Regions from separate parts of the Rhizorhabdus sp. GW822-FHT03C02 genome, predicted to be linked through region 3. Evidence: predicted binding sites of a transcription regulator. Region 3 holds the regulator's gene; each other region holds the start of a gene.

Region 1 (7,635 bases), on a different contig from region 3:
AGGCGACCACCGCCTGGCTCTGGATCGCCGCTGACCCGGCATCGACGAGCAGGTCATATTGCCCCGACTGCCACCCGAGCGCCGCGACCGCGGCCTGCTCCTGCGCCGCAAAGCTGGCGACATCCTCGGGCGACAGAAAGGCCGATATCCGGACCACCAGTCGTCGACGCCCGGGCTCGTGGCTGACGCGGATCATCGCTCCTACTCCCATATGACGCGCGTCCCGAAAAACGCCGCACCACCGAGTCGGGTTGCCGGCCTGACCGGATTCATCGGAACGCGAGCGATCAGCGGCGGCAGCGATCGGCTCGGCCAAAAGCGCGATCGCCGCCCCGGACCGATCCCCTACCCGATCACCGCGCCGATCAGGCCGAGCATGTCCGTCAACCAGGCGACTGGCACGGCATCGCCCATCCGCCGCACATCCTCTCTTTGGCGGGCGACCGCCTCGCGCCGCCCGGCCCATTGCCGGCAATCAGGTCGGCGGCGGCGCGCCGTGGCTCGCCGGCTCTGCTAGGGCGGGTGCCGCGCCCGCGAAGCCGGTCGGTCGAAGGCAATCCGATGCTCGCCACGCGGGCGCGGAGGTTCAGACGCGACCATCAGCGCAGGGCGAGCGGCCACGCGGCCCCATGGGCACGGGCACAACGGTCAGTGAAGGTTCGTCGGGCGCCCATGTCGGAAAAGCGCACAGAGCGCGAGCTGGCCGCCGTTCCGCGCCGCAGTCTTTGTCGCCGCGTTTGGGGCTGTCCGCGATCGCCGCGGCCGCGCGGCGCTGACGGCCGGTGCGGGTTCGAATGGCGCAGTTCGCTCGGCTCGCCCCTGATCTCGCGCCGACTGTCGAAAGCCCGACCAGCTACGTCGACTACCGGACTTGTGCGGATGGCGCGCGGGCGTAGGCCATCGCGACCTATCGGAGCTGTTCATCCCATGATCGAGACAGCCGCCCAGATGATTGCCGCGCATGGCACCATGGCAATCGACATCCTGCTTGTCGCGGTCACCGAAGCCGTGCGCGCCAGCGACGACAAACGCGCCGGCCAGCTCGACCGCATCCTGCAGGATGTCGAACGGCAATTGAACGACGATCGGCGCAAGCTGGTCGCCGGCCCACCGCTCGGCGTCTGACGCGACTCGATCGCCGGACCGCAGCGGTCGCCCCCAAGCGGCAATCCCACCTCACCCCGCCTTCGCAGGCGCCCGCGCATTCTGGTCAGAGCGGAAGGCCGATCTGCTCGGGCTTCCTGCCGATCTCCTCGACCCGGAAGGTGTTGAAGGGCGGCGTCGCCAGCAATTCGCTCTCGGGGAGGGTGGAATCGAGCCATTGCATCACCTGCCGCCGCAGGATGATCGCGCCATGCCGCGGCTGATACGGCCCCACGTCATGATTGGCATCTACGGTGATGATCCGGAACGACAGCGGCCAGGCGGCCATCGCCGGCTCCCAGATCGCAGCGAGATAGAAGAAATTGCCGTCGTCGAGCGTCACCCGGTAGTTCTTGCCCTCGGCGCGCATGTGGAATTCGGAAGCCGGCACCAGGCAGCGATGGCTACGGAAATCGCCGCGGTCGGATCGGAGGAAACGATAGGAGGCACCGGCGGCGAAGCGCGGATCGGATCCCCAGGTCGCCTCGACCATTTCAATCTCTTGCGCATTGTCTGGGTCGCGCCGGATGATGGGACGGGTCGCGCCCGGCGCGGCATCGGAGTCGAAGGGATTCGGTTTCGGGCCCATGGCCGGAACATAGCGGGAACGATTGCACCGGACAAGCGCCGGGGACGAGGAAGACAATGTGCAACGACTACCGGCTGCTCGTCGACATTGCGTCGATCGCCGAGGATTTCGAGGATCTGAAGATCAGGATCAAGATGCCCGAGGGCGCGCCCAACGTCGAAGCGCGCGAGGACATCAAGATGACCGACATCGCCCCCATCGTCCGCGGCGTCGAAGGAGAACGCGGCGTCGGCGAACTGGTCAACCGGCGATGGAGCTGGCCCGGGCCGAACCGCAAGCCGGTCTATAATTTCCGCTCCGAGAATCGCGAGTTCACATCGGGGCGTTGCCTCATCCTCGCCGACGGCTTCTACGAATTCACCGATGCCGAGATACCCAAGCAGAAGCGCCTCGACAAATGGCTGTTCGCGATGACCGACCATCGCTGGTTCTGCATCGCCGGCATCTGGCGCGCACATCCCGAGGTCGGCGAGGCCTTCACCATGCTGACGATCGACGCCGGCGAGGACGTTGCCCCCTATCATCATCGCCAGATCATCCCGCTGCCGCGCGAGCGCTGGGCCGACTGGCTCGATCCGGCGGTGCCGGCCGCCGAAGTCCTCACCTATCTGCCGAAGGGAAGCCTGCCTGCGACCCGCGTCTATCCCGCGCCCGCCGACGGGCCGGCGCAGCCAACGCTTGCCCTATAACCAGGCGACCGACCAGCTACTGATCAGGAGAGTTGGCATCCCGCGCGCCGATCGGCCGCGGACAGGCGCGCTTGCGGCGACCGGCTCAGGCCGCGGGCTGGTCCGGCGACACGCCCGCGACAGCGCCGATCCACAGCGCTTCGATCTGGTTGCCGTCGAGCGTGCGGCCCTCGACGATGACATGGCCATCAGGCGGGGTGACCACGTCGGCGCCGGAAATGAGCCGCCAGAGCGTGCCGTCGCCATCCTCGAGCAGCGTGCCGCGCTCGACATGCCGCAGTTGGCCGGCCATCCGAACATGTACGCCGCTCATCATCGCCTCCCCGTTTTCGGCGAGGAGGCACCCGCGCGCCCGATGCCCGCGATCCGGTAAAAACGCCTCGCCAGGACGATCATCGCACCCCGAGCCCACCGCCACAACGCGCCAAAGGGCACGGCGCGTGCGAAATCTGTTGATAAGTCGACGGGCAACCCCGCCGCGCGCAGACGGGCAGGCCCGGCGCTCTAACCGTAGCTTGACGAACCGACCACGCGGACGGAACATAAAGGGAACAATTGAGTCGTTGACCAGCCATGCTTATCCCGATCCCCTCTACCGACCGGCCACGTGCCGAGCAGATCGCCGCGCTCCGTGCCGAACTCGCGATTACCCGCAGACCGGCGGCGGCGGCACTCGCGTTCGGACTTGCGGCGATCGATGACCGGCTTGCTGATGGCGGGCTGGACGGGGCCGGGCTCCATGAGATCGCGGCCGCCTCGACCGGGCTCGCCGACGACGCCGCAGCGACCCTGTTCGCCGCCGGGATTGCCGCCCGTTTCGCCGCGCGCGGCGTGGCAACGGTGCTGTGGACGCTCGGCCGTTTCGACCTTTACGCCCCCGGCCTCGAACAGGTCGGCCTGCCACCGGACCGGCTGCTCTACGGCCAAGGCGGCAAGGATGCCGAGATACTCGCACTCGCCGAGGACGGCTTGCGCGACGGGTCGCTCGCCTGCATCGTCGCTGAGATACGGCTGGCCGACCGCACCGCCACGCGGCGGCTCCAGCTTGCCGCCTCGGACGGCCGCACCCCGGTGCTGCTCTACCGCCGCCACCGCACCCGCGAGCGCTGTCCGCTCGCCGAGCCCTCGGCGGCGATGACCCGCTGGCGGATCGGCTGCCTGCCGTCGGCGCCGCTCCCCCATGCCGGTGTCGGCCGCGCCCGCTGGCGGATCGAGCTGGTCCGCCAGCGCGGCGGCAACCCTTTTTCCCTCGAAGCGGAGGCATGTGATGCCACGGGTCGCCTCGCTCTTCCTGCCGCAGCTGCCGATCGAGCGGCTGCGCGGGTCACCGCGTCCAGCCGCGCCGCCTGAGCCCGCGCGGGAACTGCCCTCGGCGCGTCCGCTGCCACCGATCGACGACGATCCCGGTGCCTGCTCGGTGCCGCGTGGCGGCGGCTGGCGCCCCGGCGCGCGCTGGGCGCGCGACGCCGGTCTCGCGCCCGGGCACACGCCTGACCCTGCACCGGATCGCGACCAGGGCCGCGCCGGCAACCTGGCCGACCTCGCCGTCCACCAGCGCCCGACGATGCGCGAACTCGGCCGGCGCAGCGAGTCCGCCGATCATCCGTTCCGGGCGATGCGTTCCGACGACGGTGCGCCCGGAACGACGCCGGCGATCGCCCTTCCCCGCTGGTCGCCGGCCGGTCGGCAGCCGACGATCCTGATCGACCGCAGCGGCCAGCGCGAGACCGTCACCGCCGCCTGCCCGCAAGCGCTCGCCCTCGGGCTGCATCCCGGCATGGCCGCCGCTTACGCCCGGGCGCTCGTCGCCGAGCTCGATGTCGCCGACGCCGACCGCCAAGCCGACGACGCCTGGCTCGAGCGGCTCGCGCTCCACGCGGTCACGCGCTGGACACCGGTCGCCAGTGCCTGCCCGCCCGACGGGCTGTGGCTCGATCTCGCCGGCACCACCCATTTGTTCGGCGGCGAGGAACGCTTCGCCCGCCGGCTGCTCGCCTTCCTGCGCCGGCTCGGTTTCACCGCGACGATCGCGATCGCCGGCACGCCGGGCGCGGCGCATGCGCTCGCGCGTTACAGCAGCAACGCGATCACGCTGCTGCCGCCGGGGCGCGAGACCGAGGCGATCGGGCCGCTGCCGCTCGCGGCGCTGCGGCTCGCGCCCGACGCGCTGACCGCCGCCGCGCGCTTCGGGCTCGAACGCATCGCCGATCTCTATCCGATGCCGCGCGGGCCGCTCGCCCGCCGGCTGGGCCTCGACACCGTCCGCCGCCTCGACCAGGCGCGCGGCCTGATCCCCGAGCCGATCGTCGCCGCGGTGCCGTTCGAGGCGCCGATGGCCGAGCGGCGGCTGCTTGAGCCGATCGGCACCGCCGAGGCGATCCTCCAGGTGATCGGCGATCTCGTCGACGATCTGGTCGAACAGCTGCTCGCCCGCGGCCTCGGGCTGCGCAACGCGATACTGACCTGCCTCGTGGTCGACGGCACCGAGCCACGGATCGCGATCGGCACCGCGCGCGCCACCCGTGATCCGCGCCACCTCAAGCGGATGCTCGCGATGCGGGTCGAGCGGATCGACCCCGGCCTCGGCATCGAGGCGATGCGGCTGGCCGCGACCCGGGTCGAACCGCTCGCCGCGGAAGCCATCGCCAGCACCGCACTGGCCGGCGACCACGCCGCCCCCGACCTCGCGCCGCTCGTCGACCAGCTCGGCGGCCGGGTCGGGCCGGCGGCACTGTTCCGGATCGGATCGGCCGAGAGCGACGTCCCCGAGCGCGCGGTCCGTCGCCTCGAACCGCTCGCCAGCCCGCCGGGCTGGCCCGGTTGGCCGCGGCCGGTGCGGCTGCTCGCCCGGCCCGAACCGCTCAGCGACGTGCTCGCGCTGCTGCCCGACCATCCACCGCGGCGCTTCCGCTGGCGCGGCACCGGCTACCGGGTCGTCGCCGGCGACGGGCCCGAGCGGATCCATGGCGAATGGTGGCGCAGCGACCGCGAGATGTGGGCGGTGCGCGACTATTTCCGGGTCGAGACCGAGGAGGGCGCCCGCTTCTGGCTGTTTCGCCGCGGCGACGGCATCGCCGGTGCGACCGGCGACCTCAGCTGGCATCTCCACGGCTTCTTCGGCTGATGGCGCGCTATGTCGAGCTGCAGCTGACCAGCCATTTCTCGTTCCTGCGCGGCGCCTCGTCGCCCGAGGAGCTGTTCGCCGCTGCCCAGGCGCAGGGCCACCGCGCGCTCGGCCTCGCCGACCGCGGCAGCGTCGCCGGGGTGGTGCGCGGCTGGGACGCGCAGAAGCAGAGCGGGGTGCGGATGATCGCCGGCGCCCGGGTCGATCTGACCGACGGCCGCGCGCTGCTGCTCTACCCGACCGACCGGCCGGCCTGGTCGCGGCTGACCCGGCTGCTGTCGATCGGCAAGGCGCGCGGCGGCAAGGGCCTCTGTATGCTCGACTGGAGCGATGTCGCCGACTGGGCCGACGGGCTCGTCGCGATCCTGCTCCCCGACACCCCCGATCCGCGCACCGCGACCTGGACCGTGGAGCTGCGCGACCTGTTCGGCGATCGCGGCCATCTCGCGCTGACGCTGCGCCGCCGCCCCGGCGACGCCGCGCGACTGCACGCGCTCGACGCGCTCGGCCGCGCCGCCGGCATCCGCCGGGTCGCGACTGGCGATATCCTCTACCACGCCCCCGAGCAGCGCCCGCTGCAGGACGTGGTGACCGCGATCCGCGAACGCAGCACGATCGACGCGCTCGGCTTTCGCCGCGAGCGCTTTCCCGACCGCGCGCTCCAGCCCCCGGCCGAGATGGAGCGGCGCTTCGCCGCCTTTCCCGACGCGATCGAGGCCAGCGCCGACATCGCCGGCGACTGCCGCTTCGACCTCGGCGAGATCAGCTATCAATATCCCTATGAGCAGGTGATGGCGGGCCGCACCGCACAGGAGGCGCTCGCCGCGCTGACCGCGGCAGCGGCCGAGCAACACTTCCCCGAGGGTTTGCCGCCGCCCTATCGCGACCAGGTCGCGCACGAGCTCAAGCTGATCGGCGAACTCGGCTACGCCCCCTATTTCCTCACCGTGAACGCCATCGTCGCCGAGAGCCGCCGGCGGGGCATCCTGTGCCAGGGACGCGGCTCGGCCGCCAACAGCTGTGTCTGCTATCTGCTCGGGATCACCTCGATCGACCCGATCAAACACGAACTGCTGTTCGAGCGCTTCGTCAGCGGCGAGCGCAAGGAGCCGCCCGACATCGACGTCGATTTCGAGCATGAGCGGCGCGAGGAAATCATCCAGTGGATCTACGAGACCTATGGCCGCCACCGCGCGGCGCTGACCGCGGTCGTCACCCGCTACCGCACCCGCGGCGCGGTCGCCGAGGTCGGCAAGGCGCTCGGCCTGCCGCGCGATCTCACCAAGATGCTGACCGGGCTGGTGTGGGGCTGGTCGATGGACGGCATCTCCGACGAACAGATCGCCTCGCTCAACCTCAACGCCGACGATCATCGGCTGCGGCTGACCCTCGACCTCGCCCGCCGGCTGATCGGCACCCCGCGCCACCTGTCGCAGCACCCCGGCGGCTTCGTGCTGACCGAGACCCGGCTCGACGAGCTGGTGCCGATCGAGCCGGCACGGATGGAGCAGCGGCAGATCATCGAATGGGACAAGGACGATATCGACGCGATCCGCTTCATGAAGGTCGACGTGCTCGGTCTCGGCATGCTCGGCTGCCTCAACCGCGCCTTCGTCCTGCTCGAGCAGGACAAGGGGATCAAAATCGGCATGGCCGACCTCCAGCATGACGATCCGGCGGTCTATGCGATGGTCCAGAAGGCGGACACCCTCGGGACCTTCCAGATCGAATCCCGCGCGCAGATGTCGATGCTCCCCCGGATCAAGCCCGCCCGCTTTTACGATCTGGTCATCCAGATCGCGATCGTCCGCCCCGGCCCGATCCAGGGCGACATGGTCCACCCCTATCTCCGCCGCCGCGAGGGCCGGGAAAAGCCCGAATATCCCAAGCCCGAACTGCGCGCGGTGCTCGAGAAGACCTTGGGCGTACCGCTGTTCCAGGAACAGGCGATGAAGGTCGCGATCGTCGGCGCCGGCTTCTCCGCCATCGAGGCCGACCAGCTGCGTCGGGCGATGGCGACGTTCAAGATGACCGGCGGGGTCAGCCATTTCTACGACAAGCTGGTCAACGGCATGGTCGCCCGCGGCTAT
Region 2 (7,635 bases), on a different contig from region 3:
GCGGCCTCGCCGAGGCGACGCCGCTTATCCTCTTCGTAGCTCTCGAAATTGCCCTCGAACCATTCGACATGACCATCGCCTTCGAAGGCGAGGATATGGGTCGCGAGCCGGTCGAGGAAGAAGCGGTCATGGCTGATCACCACCGCGCAGCCCGCGAAATTCTCGAGCGCCTCCTCGAGCGCGCGCAGCGTCTCGACGTCGAGATCGTTGGTCGGTTCGTCGAGCAGCAGCACGTTGCCGCCCTGGCGGAGCATCTTCGCCATATGGACACGGTTGCGCTCACCGCCCGACAACGACCCGACCTTCTTCTGCTGGTCGGGGCCCTTGAAGTTGAACGCGCCGACATAGGCGCGGGTCGACATTTCGAACTTGCCGACGGTCATGATGTCATGGCCGCCCGAGACTTCCTCCCAGACATTCTTGGTGGGGGTCAGCGCGTCGCGGCTCTGGTCGACATAACCGAGCTTGACCGTGGTGCCGATCTCGACCGTGCCCGAATCGGGCTTTTCCTGGCCGGTGATCAGCCGGAACAACGTGGTCTTGCCCGCGCCGTTCGGCCCGATCACCCCGACGATACCGCCCGGCGGCAGCATGAAATCGAGCCCGTCGAACAGCTTCTTGTCGCCATAGCTCTTGGTCAGGCCATGGACCTCGATCACCTTGCCGCCGAGACGCTCGGGGGTCTGGATGACGATCTGGGCCTTGCCGGGCGCACGGTTGTTCTGCTTTTCGACCAGTTCGTCGAACGCGCGGATACGCGCCTTCGACTTGGTCTGGCGCGCCTTGGGGCTCTGCCGGATCCATTCGAGCTCGTCCTTGATCGCCTTCTGGCGACCGGCGTCCTCGCGCTCCTCCTGGTCCATCCGCTTCGACTTGGCGTCGAGCCAGGCCGAATAATTGCCTTCGAACGGGATGCCGCGGCCGCGATCGAGCTCGAGCACCCAGCCGACGACATTGTCGAGGAAGTAGCGATCATGGGTGACGAGGATGACGTTGCCCGGATAGTCGATCAGATGCTGTTCGAGCCAGGCGACGCTCTCGGCGTCGAGATGGTTGGTCGGTTCGTCGAGCAGCAGGATCTCGGGCTTTTCGAGCAGCAGGCGGCACAGCGCGATGCGGCGCTTCTCGCCGCCCGACAGCTTCGACACCGGCCAGTCGCCGGGCGGGCAGCGCAGCGCTTCCATCGCGATTTCGAGCTGGTTGTCGAGCGTCCAGCCATCGACCGCGTCGATCTTCTCCTGAAGCGTGCCCATTTCCTCGAGCAGCGCGTCGAAATCGGCATCCTCGGGCGGATCGGCCATCAGCGTCGAGATTTCGTTGAATCGGTCGAGCATGTCGGCGACCTGGCGGACGCCGTCCATGACGTTGCCCTTCACGTCCTTCGATTCGTCGAGCTGCGGCTCCTGCGGCAGATAGCCGACTCGGGTGCCGTCGGCCGCCCAGGCCTCGCCGACATAGTCGGTGTCCATGCCCGCCATGACCTTCATCAGGGTCGACTTGCCGGCGCCGTTGACGCCTATGATCGCGATCTTGGTGCCGGGCAGGAACTGGAGGTGGATGTTGTTGAACAGCGGCTTGTTCGCGCCGGGGAAGGTCTTCGTCAGACCCTTCATCACATAGCTATATTGCACGGCCATCGCGCGTGGACCTCATTCGGGCTGGAACATCAGGAAATGTGCCGTCGCCACTAAACGACCCCGTCAGGCTTGGCAAACGCCAGAACCGGCCACCGTAAAAATGACGACGCGAAAATGGCGGCGGGGCAGGATTGGCAAATGGGGATCGTACCGATAGCGTCCAACCCCATGACCAAAATGACGCTGCTGGCGCTTCTCGCCGCATCCGCCCTTCCCGCTCCCCTGTTCGCCCAGGCCGCCCCGTCGCAGACCGCGGCGCTGCGCGACGCGGCGCTCGCCGACAATCTGGCCTGGGACATCACCGAGGGGCTGACCACCGAGATCGGCCAGCGCAAGGCGGGCAGCGAGGCCGAGGCGCGGGCGCGCGACTGGGCGGTGATCCGGCTGAAGGCGCTTGGTTTCCAGAATGTTCATATCGAGACATTCGACGTACCCTATTGGGAACGCGGCGAAGCGAGCGCCGAGATCGTCGCCCCCTTCCCGCAGAAGCTGGTGCTCGAGGCGCTCGGCAACAGCGCCGGCACCCCGGCCAAGGGGCTGACCGCCGAGGTGATCGGCTTCGCCAGCCTGTCCGCGCTCGAGGCAGCCGATCCCGCCGATATCAAGGGCAAGATCGTTTTCCTGACCCACCGCATGGCCGCGACCCAGGACGGATCGCAATATGGCCCGGTCGGGCAGGTTCGCCGCAGGGGACCGTCGGTCGCCGCGAAGAAGGGGGCCGCCGCGATCCTGATCCGCTCGATCGGCACCGACCATCACCGGGTGCCGCATACCGGCGTCCAGGCCTGGGACGAGGGCGTCAAGCCGATCCCGGCGCTCGCGCTCGCCAACCCCGATGCCGACCAGCTCGAACGGGTGCTCAAGCGCGGCAAGCCGGTGACGATCGCTCTCGACGTCAGCGCGCATATGTCGACCAAGCACCAGTCGGGCAATGTGATCGCCGAGGTACCGGGCCGCGATCCGTCGCTGGGCGTGGTGCTGGTCGGCGGCCATCTCGACAGCTGGGATCTCGGCACCGGCGCGATCGACGATGCCTCGGGCGTCGCGATCAGCACCGCCGCGGCCAAGCGGATCATGGACGCCGGCCAGCCGCTGCGCACGATCCGCGTCGTCTGGTTCGGATCGGAGGAGATCGGCCTGTTCGGCGGCGCGGCTTATGCCAAGGCGCATGGCGGCGAGAAGCATCATGTCGCCGCCGAGTCGGACTTCGGCGCCGACAAGGTCTGGAAGTTCAGCACCGACGTCATGCCGTCCGCGCTGCCGGCGATGAAGCCGATCGCCGAGGCACTGGCGCCGCTCGGCATCTCGATGAACCCTCGCAATGGCGAGGCCGGCGGTTCGGACACCGACCCGCTCCAGGAGGCGGGCGTGCCGGTCCTCGCGCTCAACCAGGACGGCACCCGCTATTTCGACCTCCACCACACCGCCGACGACACGCTCGACAAGATCGATCCCGAGCAGTTGCGCCAGAATGTCGCGGCCTGGACGGCGATGCTGTCGGTGGTGGCCAATGATCCGCAGGATTATGGTCCGGTGCCCAAAACGAAATAATACCGATCCCGGTGAGCTTGCTCATCGGGATCGGGTATCAGCCCGTGCGGCGCTTGAGCCTATCGATCGAGGATGCGTCAGCATCTTCGAGATCGCATATAAGCCGGCCCGCGGTCAGCCGATCAGCAGATCGCGGGTCTCGACGACCCGGCAATATTCGCCGTCGAGATTGGCCAGCGACATCGCATGAACCTCGCCGGCGCTGCGCTCGACGCCCGACCAGTCGGTGCGCGCGAAGGTGAAACAGGCGTCCTCGGCGAGCCACACCGCGAAGCCGAGATTGCCGGCATGGCGCACGCTGGTCTCGACCGAATTGTTGGTGATCACGCCGGCGACGACGAGCCGGTCATGTCCCCGAGCCTTGAGGCGTGCTTCGAGATCGGTGCCGACGAACGCGCTGTTGACCCGCTTGGCGATCACCGGTTCGCCCGGCAGCGGGCCCTGCCCCTCGCGGAAGTCATGGCCAGGCTGTCCGGGGCGGTAATGCGACAAGGCGTCGGTCGAATCGTGCCGGACATGCCAGACCGGCCAGCCCCGCGACCGCCAATGGTCGAGCAGCGCCGCGACATGGGCTTCGGCCCGCGGATTGTTGCGGATGCCCCAGTCGGGATGATCGATCGCCCGCTGCAGGTCGATCAGCAGCAGCACCGCGCCCGCCGTTTCTCCCGCCTCAGCCATCGTTGACCAATCGCTGCTCGGGGAGCGCCGCCAGATCGGCGGCACCGCTCTCGCGGGCCAGCGCCTCGATGGCGGGGACGTCCTCGATATCCTTGTTGCCGGTCTCGATGTTGAGCTCGCGGAACTTGCGGCCGGTCACCAGCGCGCGGCTCTCGAAGCTCGACACGAACTTGTTGTAATTCTCGACCGCGCTGTTCAGCCCCGACCCGACCCGGCGCATATGCCCGGCGAGCGCGGCCAACCGCTCGTACATCTCCTTGCCGAGCGCGCCGATCTCGCGCGCTTCCTCGGCCAGCCGCTCCTGCCGCCAGACGCTGGCGACGGTTCGCGCCAACGCAACGAGGTTGATCGGGCTGGCGATCAGCACCCGGCGATCATGCGCCCAATCCCACAGCAGCGGATCCTGCTCCATCGCCGCCGACAGGAAATGCTCGCCCGGGATATACATGACGACATAGTCGGCGGCGTCGCCGAACCGGTCCCAATAGCTTTTCTGGCCGAGCTGGCCGGCATGGGTCCGCAGCGCCGCGGCATGCGCCTTGAGCAGGGTGGTGCGGGCGGCCTCGTCGACCTCTTCGCTCGCGTCCATATAGGCGTTGAACGAGCATTTGGCGTCGACCACCAGCTTGCGGCCGCCGGGTAGCCGGATGATCACGTCGGGGCGCAACCGCCCGTCCTCGGTGTCGACCGAGACCTCGGTGGTGAAATCGGCATAAGGCGACAGCCCGGCCTGTTCGAGCACGTTGCGCAGCGACTGTTCGCCCCAGCGGCCCCTCGCCTTGGGGCTGGCGCGCAGCGCGTTGACCAGCTTCGCCGCCTCGTCGCGGACCTGCCCCTGCCCGACCCGGACCTGGTCGACCGCCTCGCGCAGCCCGGCATAGCTGTCGACCCGCTCCTTCTCGACCTTGAGCAGGCCTTCCTCATAGCGTTTCAGCGTGGTCTCGACCGGCGAGAGCAGCGCCTTGATCTGCGCCTCGTTCTTTTCCCCCGCCTGCGAGAAACGCTGGTCGGCGCGTTCGAGGAACTGGCGTTGCGCCTGGTCGAGCAGCCGGGCGCCGACCTCGGAGAATTGCGCCGACAATTGCTCCTTCGCCTCGCGTAGCTGCGCGAGCTGGGCTTCGAACGCCTCGGTCCGCGCGGCGGCATCGGCCTGCAGCCGCGAGCGCTCGACCTCGGATCGGCCGAGCGATTCGCGAGTCGCATCGAGCGCGGTCCGCGCCGCGTCGAGATCGCGCCGAAACTGGTCGATCTGATCGGCCTGCGCCCGTGCGCGGTGGATCTCCGCTTGGGCGGCGAGCAGGTCCCGGCGAAGCTGGTCGCGCTCCCTCGTCAATGCCGCACTGCCCCACGCCTTCAGTGCCCAGCCGATAACCAGCCCAAACAACAGCAAAATCGGTCCGATGAAGGCAAATTCGAGGGGCATGATCCGCCAATGCGCAAAAGAGAACAGAAGGCGAACTTATCCGCTTTCATTCTTTGATTGCAAGGGCGCAACAATCACTTCCCATTAACAAACGAAGGCGTATGAATGGATTCGGGGAACATGGCGGCACCGGGCTCGGGGTCGCCTTTTGGGGACGGGGATTCTGCATGGCGACGACCGCCAGCGCACCGGATTTGGCATCGAAGGCACGCAAGGCGTCCGGATCGGCCGCCAAGGGCCTGCGCAAGACCATCAAGCAGATCGGCGCGACGCGGCTGATCGCGACCGCGATCTTCCTCGTGCTGGGCCTCGCCTTCGCGCGCTACAGCTGGGGCATCGTGCTGGCGCAGGACGCCGAGCGCGCGCTCTACGACGTGCGTTCGCTGCTCGCGAGCCCGCATGTCGAGACCGACCCGCGGCTGACGATGGTGACCTTCAACGAGGAAACGTTGCGCCTGACCGGCCGGCGCTCGCCGCTCGACCGGTCGATGCTGGCCAAGGCGCTGCTCCAGCTCGACCAGATGCACCCCAAGGCGATCGGCATCGATATTCTCATCGACCAGCCGACCCCCGAGGACCAGATCCTGATCGACGCGTTCAGGACGATGAAGACGCCGACCTTCCTGGGTCTGGCGACCAACAAGAGCAACCCGAACTTCATGACCCTCGACCAGGAGAATTTCCTGCGCGACTTCATGAAGCAGACCGTGCCCGGCAACGTCCATTTCACCAGTATCCGGCTTCAGGCCGACAATGACGGGGTGATGCGCAGCTGGCCCGACCAGCCGCGCGACCTGCCGCCGCTGATGGCCAATTCGCTGACCAACGGCTATCCGGCGTTCCGCGACTATCAGGGATCGATCCGCTACCGGATGCCGGTCAATGTCGAGCGCCCGGTGTTCGACAAGCTGCCGGTCGAGCTGATCGCCAACCCCGACATCCTCGAGGCGATGAAACCGCAGATCGAAGGGCGCTATGTCCTGATCGGCGGCAACATCCCCGACGTCGACCAATTCACGACCCCCGCCTCGCGGATCAAGAATCCGCAGACCGGCATCGTCGGCGAGACCACGATCGGGCTCGAGATCCACGCCAATCTGCTCGCGCAGATGCTCGACAATGTCATGCTGCCCAAGATCCCGGGCTGGGGCCTGTGGCTGATCGCGATCGCGATCGTGCTGATGGGCGCGCTGACCAGCGTCGCCCAGTTGCGGATCTGGTGGCTGTCGCTGGTGCTGCTGGCCCAGGCGGCGATCCTGTTCGCGGTGCCCTTCTTCCTGCAGTTCAAGGGGATCGATACCCAGGGGCTGCCGGTGTTCGGCTGGTTGCTCGGCTGGGTGTTCGCCTATTCGGCGGTCGGCACCGCGGCGCGCGGCATCGGATCGGAACAGCGCAACTTCGCGCAGGGCGCGCTCGGCAAATATCTGCCGCGCGATATCGCCGCCGACATCCTGAAGAATCCCGAGCGGCTCTCGCTCGGCGGCGAGAAGCGCGAAATCTACGCGCTGTTCAGCGATCTGGAGGGCTTCACCAAGCTCAGCCACCAGATCGAGCCGGAAATGGTCGCCTTCCTGCTCAACCGCTATCTCGACGTGCTCAGCGAGACCGTGCTCGAATATGGCGGGACGATCGACAAGTTCGTCGGCGATGCGATCGTCGCCTTCTGGGGCGCGCCGATCAGCCGGCCCGACGACGCCGACCGCGCGGTCAAATGCGCGGTGGCGATGTACGAGGCCGGCGAACAGTTTCGCCTCGACGCCCCCGAAGGCGTGCCGCCGATCGGGGTCACCCGGGTCGGCGTCCATATGGGCGAGGCGATCGTCGGCAATTTCGGCGGCGAGGGTCGCATCCAGTACACCGCGCTCGGCGACTCGATGAACACCGCCTCGCGGCTCGAGGGCGCGAACAAATATCTCAAGACCAAGACCCTGGTCAGCGACACCGTCGTCGAACAATCGACGCTCGGCTATTTCCGTCCCATGGGCCGCATCGCGGTTTCCGGCCGATCGACGCCGATGCCGGTCTTCGAACCGGTGCCGCATCTTTCGATGGCTTATGTGACGTCTCTCACAGACATGCTTCGTCGTTTCGACGATGGTGATCCTGCAGCGATGGGGGAACTCGAATCCCTGCTCGCTACGGATAGCGGTGATAAGGCGCTCGCCAATCTGGTAGAGCGTCTCAAGGAAGTTGGACCCGGAGGGTATAGTGCACTCGATAAATAAGCGCCTGTCGCAGGCTTCGTTTGCGACGTTCCTGGCTCTGACCCTATCGGCCAGTGCCATTGCCGCTCCGCTGGTGGTTCGCTCCGCCGGTCCGTCGGCCAAGGCCTATCCGGCGGGCAAG
Region 3 (7,635 bases):
CGACGGGCCGCTGCGTCGCGACTATGCCGATTATGCCGAGGGCATCGCCGGGGCCGGGCGACATCTGCTCGCCCTGGTCGACGATCTGGTCGATCTCCAGGCGATCGAGAGCGCCGATTTTCATCCGCTGGTCGAGGCGATCGATCTGGCGGAGGCCGCGCGGCGCGCGGCGGGCCTGCTCACGGTGCGGGCTACCAACCGCGACCTCAGGATTCTCGCGCCCGAAGACCGCCAGTCGGTAATGGCGGCCGCGGATTATCGCCGCACCCTGCAGATCCTGATCAACCTGGTCGGCAATGCGGTCCGCCACGCGCCCGAAGGCGGCACCATCTGGGTCCGCTGCGAACAGGAGGGGGACCTCGCGGTCGTCATCGTCGCCGACACCGGCGAGGGGATCGCGGCGGTCGATCATGAGCGCATTTTCGACCGGTTCGAACGGCTCGGGCTGCGCGACGACAGCGGCACCGGGCTGGGGCTCTACATCGCCAGGCGGCTTGCCCGGGCGATGGGTGGCGATGTCGGGGTCGACAGTGCGCCGGGGCAGGGCGCGCGCTTCGTGCTCACGCTGCCCGCACAGGGATAAAAAAAGGGGGCGGAGCCTCGCGGCCCCGCCCCTCTTCGATGACGATGACGAGCGCCTTAGAGCATGTCCTGATCAGATTGATCAGGACATGCTCTAAATTGTCTTTGTTTTCCGCATTTTCCGAGCCGTCAGGTGATTCCACCTGACTTGAAAATGCTCTAGCGCTTGTCGACCGGCACATAATCGCGCTGGGTCGCGCCGGTGTAGAGCTGGCGCGGACGGCCGATCTTCTGCTGCGGATCGGAGATCATCTCGTTCCACTGCGCGACCCAGCCCACGGTGCGGGCGAGCGCGAACAGCGCGGTGAACATCGAGGTCGGGAAACCGATCGCCGACAGGATCACGCCCGAATAGAAATCGACGTTCGGGTAAAGCTTCTTGTCGATGAAATAGGGATCCTTGAGCGCGATCTGCTCGAGCTCACGGGCGGTGTCGAGCACCGGATCGCTGATGCCGAGCTTGTCGAGCACTTCGGTCGCCGCCTTCGACAGCACCTTCGCGCGCGGGTCGAAATTCTTGTAGACGCGGTGGCCGAAGCCCATCAGCCGGAACGGATCGTCCTTGTTCTTCGCGCGGGCGATATATTCGGGAATGCGCGACGGGGTGCCGATCTCGCGCAGCATGTTGAGCGCGGCCTCGTTGGCGCCGCCATGCGCCGGGCCCCACAGGCAGGCGATGCCGGCGGCGATGCAGGCGAACGGGTTCGCGCCCGACGATCCGGCGAGGCGGACGGTCGAGGTCGAGGCGTTCTGCTCATGATCGGCGTGGAGGATGAAGATCTTGTCCATCGCCGACTCGATCACCGGATCGACCTCATATTCCTCGGCGGGGACGCCGAAGGTCATCCGCAGGAAGTTGCCGGTGTAGCTCAGGTCGTTACGCGGATAGAGGAAGGGCTGGCCGACCGAATATTTATAGGCCATCGCCGCGATCGTCGGGATCTTGGCGATCAGGCGGTGGCTGGCGATCAGCCGCTGGTTCGGATCGTTGATGTCGGTCGAGTCGTGATAGAAGGCCGACAGCGCGCCGACGACGCCGCACATGATCGCCATCGGGTGCGCGTCGCGGCGGAAGCCGCGATAGAAGGTCGCGAGCTGTTCGTGCAGCATCGTGTGGCGGGTGATCGTGCCGGTGAACTTGCTCAGTTCGGTCGGGCTCGGCAGTTCGCCGTTGAGCAGCAGGTACGACACTTCCATGAAGTTCGACTGCTCGGCGAGCTGGTCGATCGGATAACCACGGTGGAGGAGGATGCCCTCATCGCCGTCGATATAGGTGATCGCGGATTCGCAGCTGGCCGTCGACGTGAAACCGGGGTCGAACGTGAACGCGCCGGTGTCGGCGTAGAGCTTGCGGATGTCGATGACGTCCGGGCCGATCGAGCCCGACTTGACGGGATAGTCGAACGCGTTTCCGCCGATCTCGACTTTGGCGTTATCCCCCATGCTTCATTCTCCTGGCAAGCCGGGCGGGGCAGGACACCCCGTCAGGACGATATCTGGTCACTCATCCGCCCCAGACTCTCCTCGCGGCCGAGGAGGGCCAGGACGTCGAATATTCCGGGAGAGGTCGTGCGGCCGGTCAGCGCAGCGCGTAACGGCTGCGCGACCTTGCCAAGGCCTATTCCCGCGTCTTCCGCCACCTGGCGAACCGCTGCCTCGAGCGCCGGGGCAGACCATTCGGAGGTGGCGGCAATGGCATCCCTAGCCTGGGCCAGAAGCGCCTTGCCGGGTCCGTCTAGCAGCCCTTCTGCCTTCTCGTCCATGGGGAGCGGGCGGGTGCGAAACAGAAAGCCCGCACTGTCCGTCAACTCCTTCAGATCCTTGGATCTTACCTTGATGAAGGGGATGCTGCGGAGCAGTCGGTCATGCTCGTCGGCGGTCAGCTCGCGGCCGGCTTCGGCCGCGACTCCGGGGGCGATCAGCGCGGCCAGCGCCGCGTCGTCGGACTCGCGGATATAATGGCCGTTGAGATTTTCGAGCTTCTTGAAATCGAAGCGCGACGCCGACCGGCCGACGCCGGCCAGATCGAACCATTCGACCGCCTGTTTGCGGCTGATGATCTCGGCATCGCCGTGCCCCCAGCCCAGCCGCAGCAGATAGTTGACCACCGCGTCGGGGAGCATGCCGAGCTCGTCGCGATAGGCATCGACGCCGAGCGCACCGTGACGCTTCGACAGCTTGGCGCCGTCGGCGCCGTGGATCAGCGGGATATGCGCATAGATCGGCTCGGGCCAGTTCATCGCCCGGACGATGCCGAGCTGACGGAAGGCGTTGTTGAGATGATCGTCGCCGCGGATGACATGGGTGACCCCCATGTCGTGATCGTCGACGACGACCGCGAGCATATAGGTGGGGGTCCCGTCCGACCGCAGCAGGATCATGTCGTCGAGTTCGGCATTCTGGACGGTGACCGGCCCCTGGACCTGGTCGTCGATCGTGGTGGCGCCGGTCTGTTCGGCGCGCAGGCGCACGACGAACGGCTTGCCTTCCTGCTCGGGGCCCGGCTGGCGATCGCGCCAGCGCCCGTCATAGCGCATCGGCAGCTTGGCGGCCTTCTGCTGCTCGCGCATCTCGGCGAGTTCCTCGGGGGTCGCGTAGCAGCGATAGGCATGGCCGCTGGCGAGCATCGCGTTGGCGACCTCGGCATGGCGTTCGGCGCGGGCGAACTGGTAGACTTCCTCGCCGTCCCAATCGAGCCCGAGCCAGCGCATACCGTCGAGGATCGCGTCGATCGCGGCGTCGGTCGAGCGCGCGCGGTCGGTGTCCTCGATCCGCAGCAGGAAGCGTCCGCCATGATGCCGGGCGAACAGCCAGTTGAACAGCGCGGTGCGCGCGCCGCCGATGTGCAGGAAGCCCGTCGGCGACGGTGCGAAACGGGTAACGACAGGACGGTCTTGCAGGCTTGCGTCCACGCGCGGATTCTCCAGTATCGGCGCGATGGCCAGCGAAATCGACGCCGCCCCTAGCATAGCCGTTCGGCGGCTTCAAACCGGTGCGCTCGCGCGTGCCGGCGCGACGCCGGCCCGGTTCGGGCGCGCGATCGAGACGTGGCTCGAGATCGAGCGCGATCAGATCGCCTTATGGCTGCCGGTCGGGCTGGGCGCGGGGATCGCGGCCTGGTTCGTGCTACCCGACCGGTTCGCCTGGAGCGGCGCGGCGGCGGTCTTCGCCGGTATCGCGCTGGGGGCGCTGTTGATCGGGCGCGGTACCCGCGCCCCGCGCGGAATCCTGGTGCTCGCGCTGGCGATGCTGGTCGGGCTCGCGATCATCTGGACCAAGGCGAACTGGGTGGCGGCGCCGCGGATCGACCGGCCGACGGTCGTCAGCTTCGCGGCGCGGATCGAGGCGGTCGATCCGCTGCCGGCGCGCGATCTCGTCCGCCTGCGGCTCGCGCCCGACCCCGGTTCGGGCCTGCCGCCGCGGGTGCGGGTCAATGTCGATGCCAAGGAACTGCCCGCCGAGGTGCCGGTCGGATCGCGGATCGACCTGCGCGCACGGTTGTTGCCGCCGGCGCCGCCGATGGTGCCCGGCGGCTATGACTTCGCGCGAGCAGCCTGGTTCCAGGGGCTCGGCGCGACCGGCAAGGCGATCGGGAAACCGGTGCTGCATCCGGCAGCGGAAGCGGGCTTCTGGTCGTGGCTGTGGAACCTGCGGGTGCGGATTTCGGCCCATATTCGCGATTCGATCGCCGGCGAGGGCGAAGCCGGCATCGCCACCTCGTTCGTGACCGGCGATCAGGGCGGAATTCCCGAAGCCGACAACGAGGCATTGCGCCGGGCCGGGCTGGCACATCTCCTGTCGGTGTCGGGACTGCACGTCTCGGCGGTGGTCGGCGGGATGATGTTCGTCGCCCTGCGGCTGCTCGCGCTGTCGCCGCGGCTGGCGCTCCACGCACCGCTGGTGCTGATCTCGGCGGCGATCGGCGCGCTCGCCGGCGTCGCTTATACTTTGCTGGCGGGCGCAGAGGTGCCGACGATCCGCTCGTGCGTGGCCGCGCTGCTGGTGCTCGGCGGGATCGCGCTCGGGCGCGAGGCGATGACGCTGCGCCTCGTTGCCGCCGGTGCGCTGATCGTGCTGCTGTGCTGGCCCGAGGCTCTGGCCGGGCCGAGCTTCCAGCTGAGCTTCGCGGCGATCGCTTCGCTGGTCGCCTTCCACGAACATCCCCGCGTCGTCGCCTTCGGCGCACGGCGCGAGGAGGCCTGGCTGTGGCGGATGGGGCGGGCGGTGCTGCTGCTGCTCGCGACCGGGCTCGTCACCGAACTCGCCCTGAGCCCGATCGCGCTGTTCCACTTCCACAAACAGGGGCTCTATGGGGCAGCGGCGAACATCGTCGCGATCCCGCTGACCACCTTCGTGGTGATGCCGCTCGAGGCGTTCGCGTTGCTGCTCGATGCGGTCGGGCTCGGGGCGCCGGTCTGGTGGCTGACCGGCAAGACACTGTCGTTCCTGCTGTGGATCGCCCATGCGGTCGCCAGCGCGCCGGGCTCGGTCGCATCGCTGCCGTCGATGCCGTGGGGTGCGTTCGCGCTGATGGTGGCGGGCGGGCTGTGGATCGTGCTGTGGCGGACCAGGGTGCGGCGCCTGGGCATGATCCCGCTCGCGGCCGGGGCGGTGTGGAGCTGGCTGACGCCGGCGCCCGACCTGCTCGTCACCGGCGACGGCCGTCATGTCGCGATCCGGACTGGCGACGGCGGGATCGTGTTGCTGCGCGAGCGCGCCGGCGACTATGTGCGCGACGCGCTCGGCGAGGCGTCGGGGGTCGAAGGCGAAGCCCCGCCGATCGACGCGCTGTCGGGCGCGCAGTGCAACCGCGACCTGTGCATGAGCGAGATCGGGATCGATGGCCGCCGCTGGCGCATCCTCGCGACCCGTAGCCCCTATATGATCGACATCGGAAAAATGAACCTCGCCTGCCGGCAGGCGGATATCGCGATCAGCGACCGCCGTTTGCCGCGCAGCTGCAACCCGCGCTGGCTGAAGGCCGATCTGCCGTTGTTGCGGACCACCGGCGGGCTGGCGATCCGGCTGCCGTCAGCCGCGATCGAAACCGTCGCCGAGCATGTCGGGGATCATCCCTGGACGACCTTCAGGCGCCCCGAGCGGGAGCGGCCACGACCGAAGGCGCGGCATCTGCCGCTCGCCAATGTTCCCCTGCGGCCGCAGCCGCACGGTAAGCCTCAGTAGCGGCGCAGCAGTCCGGCGAGCTTGCCCTGGACCTGGACCATTTCGGGGGCGTAGCGCTGCGGGTCATAGGCGCGGTTGGCCGGGTCGAGGCGGATCATCGATCCCTCGCGGCGGAAATATTTGAGGGTCGCTTCGCTGTCGGCGATCAGCGCGACGACGATGTCGCCGTCACGCGCGGTCTCGGTGCGGCGGATCAGCGCATAATCGCCGTCGAGGATGCCGGCTTCGACCATCGAATCGCCCGACACCTCGAGCGCATAATGTTCGCCCGAGCCGAGCAACGCGGCGGGGACCGACAATGTGCTGTGCCCCTCCATCGCTTCGATCGGCATGCCGGCGGCGATCCGGCCGTGCAGCGGGATTTCGAGAACATTCTCGTTCGCGGCCTGCAACACCGGCGGCGCCGATTTGCGGGTCGGCGCGGGCGGCGTAGCCTTGGTGGCGGGGGCGGCGATCTCGGGCATCCGCACCACTTCGAGCGCACGGGCGCGGTTGGGCAGCCGGCGGATGAAATTGCGTTCCTCGAGCGCGCTGATCAGGCGGTGGACGCCCGACTTCGATTTGAGGTCGAGAGCCTCCTTCATCTCCTCGAACGAGGGCGAAACCCCGGTCTCGACGAGCCGGTTATTGATGAAGCAGAGCAATTCATGCTGCTTGCGTGTGAGCATCGCAGGCACCCCGTGGAGGAACGAATATGGAACATCTAGGCAACTTCCACGAAGCTGTCAACCAAGCGTAACGATCTCGACTATGTCGCCGCTGCGCGCCGCGGCGGCGCGGGCGGGGCGGACGATCAGCGCGTCGGCCAAGGCGAGCGCGAACAGCGCCCCGCTGTCCTGGCTGTGGACCGGAGTGACGATGCCGCCATGATGGCGCGCGCGCAGATAATCGGCGCGTTCGCCGACCGGCGGCAGGTCGACCGCGAGCCGCGCAGGGGTGGTTACAGGCAATGGCGATGCCGCGCCGAGCATGTGCGCGACCAGCGGCCGGAGGAACAGGGTCGCGGTGACGAAACTCGATACCGGATTGCCGGGAAGCCCGAGCACGACCGCCTTGCCGAGGGTGCCGACCATCAGCGGCTTGCCCGGCCGCATCGCGATCCGCCAGAAGTCGATCGCGGCGCCGGCCCGTTCGAGCGCGGGCCGCACGAGGTCATGATCGCCGACCGAGGCGCCGCCGCTGGTGACGATGATGTCGGCGTCGGCCGCGAGCGCGGTGAAGGCGGCGGCGATCGCGTCGAGATCGTCGCGGACGATGCCATGGTCGCGGACCTCGACCGGAAGGCCCGACAGCATCGCCTGGAGCATCGGCCCGTTCGAGGCGGGCAGCATCGCACCGCTGGTCGGCGCGCCGGGCGGCACCAGTTCGCTGCCGGTCGAGAGGATCGCGACGCGCGGGCGTCGGCAGACGTCGAGCGTGCCATGGCCGCCGGCGACGGCGAGGCCGATCGTCGCCGGGCGTATCGCGGTCCCGGCGGAAACAAGCACATCGCCTGCGGCGAAATCGCTGCCCGCGGTCCGCACGAACGTCCCGGCGGCGGGCGGCGCATCGCCCGAGACGGCCAGCCGCTCGCCCTCGCGTGCGGCATCCTCCTGGATCAGGATCGTGTCGGCGCCGACGGGGAGCGGGGCGCCGGTGAAGATGCGGAAGGCCTCGCCGGTACCGATCGCCGCGCCGGGTGCGGACCCTGCGGCGCTTTCGCCGGCCATGGTCCAGGGGCCGGGCAGGTCGGCGAAGCGGATCGCATAGCCGTCCATCGCCGACAGGTCGGTGGCGGGCTGGGTGCGGCGGGCGCGGATATCGGCGGTGGCGTAGCGGCCGATCGCGTCGACGACGGCCACGGTCTCGACCGGCAGGGCCGATGCCAGC

The links. Region 3 encodes LexA, which represses DNA repair genes until DNA is damaged. Its sites were predicted from a motif close to GTTCCNCNCTTGTTCT; they were not measured.
Region 1: AC1RM6_RS09605 (ImuA family protein) is a predicted target of LexA. The motif match lies at 2,959-2,974, and genes of this name have one in related genera.
Region 2: AC1RM6_RS06235 (DNA recombination protein RmuC) is a predicted target of LexA. The motif match lies at 5,310-5,325, and genes of this name have one in related genera.

What each region holds. Positions count from the first base shown of each region.
Region 1 covers NZ_JBXANN010000002.1:525,824-533,458, reverse strand. Annotated here, with positions in the region: gene AC1RM6_RS09630 (hypothetical protein) at 1-196, opposite strand, end outside; gene AC1RM6_RS09625 (hypothetical protein) at 928-1,125, shown strand; gene AC1RM6_RS09620 (SOS response-associated peptidase family protein) at 1,211-1,732, opposite strand; gene AC1RM6_RS09615 (SOS response-associated peptidase family protein) at 1,789-2,421, shown strand; gene AC1RM6_RS09610 (DUF5818 domain-containing protein) at 2,507-2,734, opposite strand; gene AC1RM6_RS09605 (ImuA family protein) at 2,995-3,771, shown strand; gene AC1RM6_RS09600 (DUF6504 family protein) at 3,689-5,545, shown strand; gene AC1RM6_RS09595 (error-prone DNA polymerase) at 5,545-7,635, shown strand, end outside.
Region 2 covers NZ_JBXANN010000001.1:1,363,614-1,371,248, reverse strand. Annotated here, with positions in the region: gene ettA (energy-dependent translational throttle protein EttA) at 1-1,637, opposite strand, end outside; gene AC1RM6_RS06245 (M28 family peptidase) at 1,806-3,188, shown strand; gene AC1RM6_RS06240 (cysteine hydrolase family protein) at 3,303-3,866, opposite strand; gene AC1RM6_RS06235 (DNA recombination protein RmuC) at 3,859-5,289, opposite strand; gene AC1RM6_RS06230 (CHASE2 domain-containing protein) at 5,457-7,514, shown strand; gene AC1RM6_RS06225 (hypothetical protein) at 7,588-7,635, shown strand, end outside.
Region 3 covers NZ_JBXANN010000006.1:205,605-213,239, forward strand. Annotated here, with positions in the region: gene AC1RM6_RS16965 (sensor histidine kinase) at 1-583, shown strand, start outside; gene AC1RM6_RS16970 (citrate synthase) at 742-2,025, opposite strand; gene gltX (glutamate--tRNA ligase) at 2,067-3,551, opposite strand; gene AC1RM6_RS16980 (ComEC/Rec2 family competence protein) at 3,520-5,766, shown strand; gene lexA (transcriptional repressor LexA) at 5,760-6,434, opposite strand; gene AC1RM6_RS16990 (molybdopterin molybdotransferase MoeA) at 6,492-7,635, opposite strand, start outside.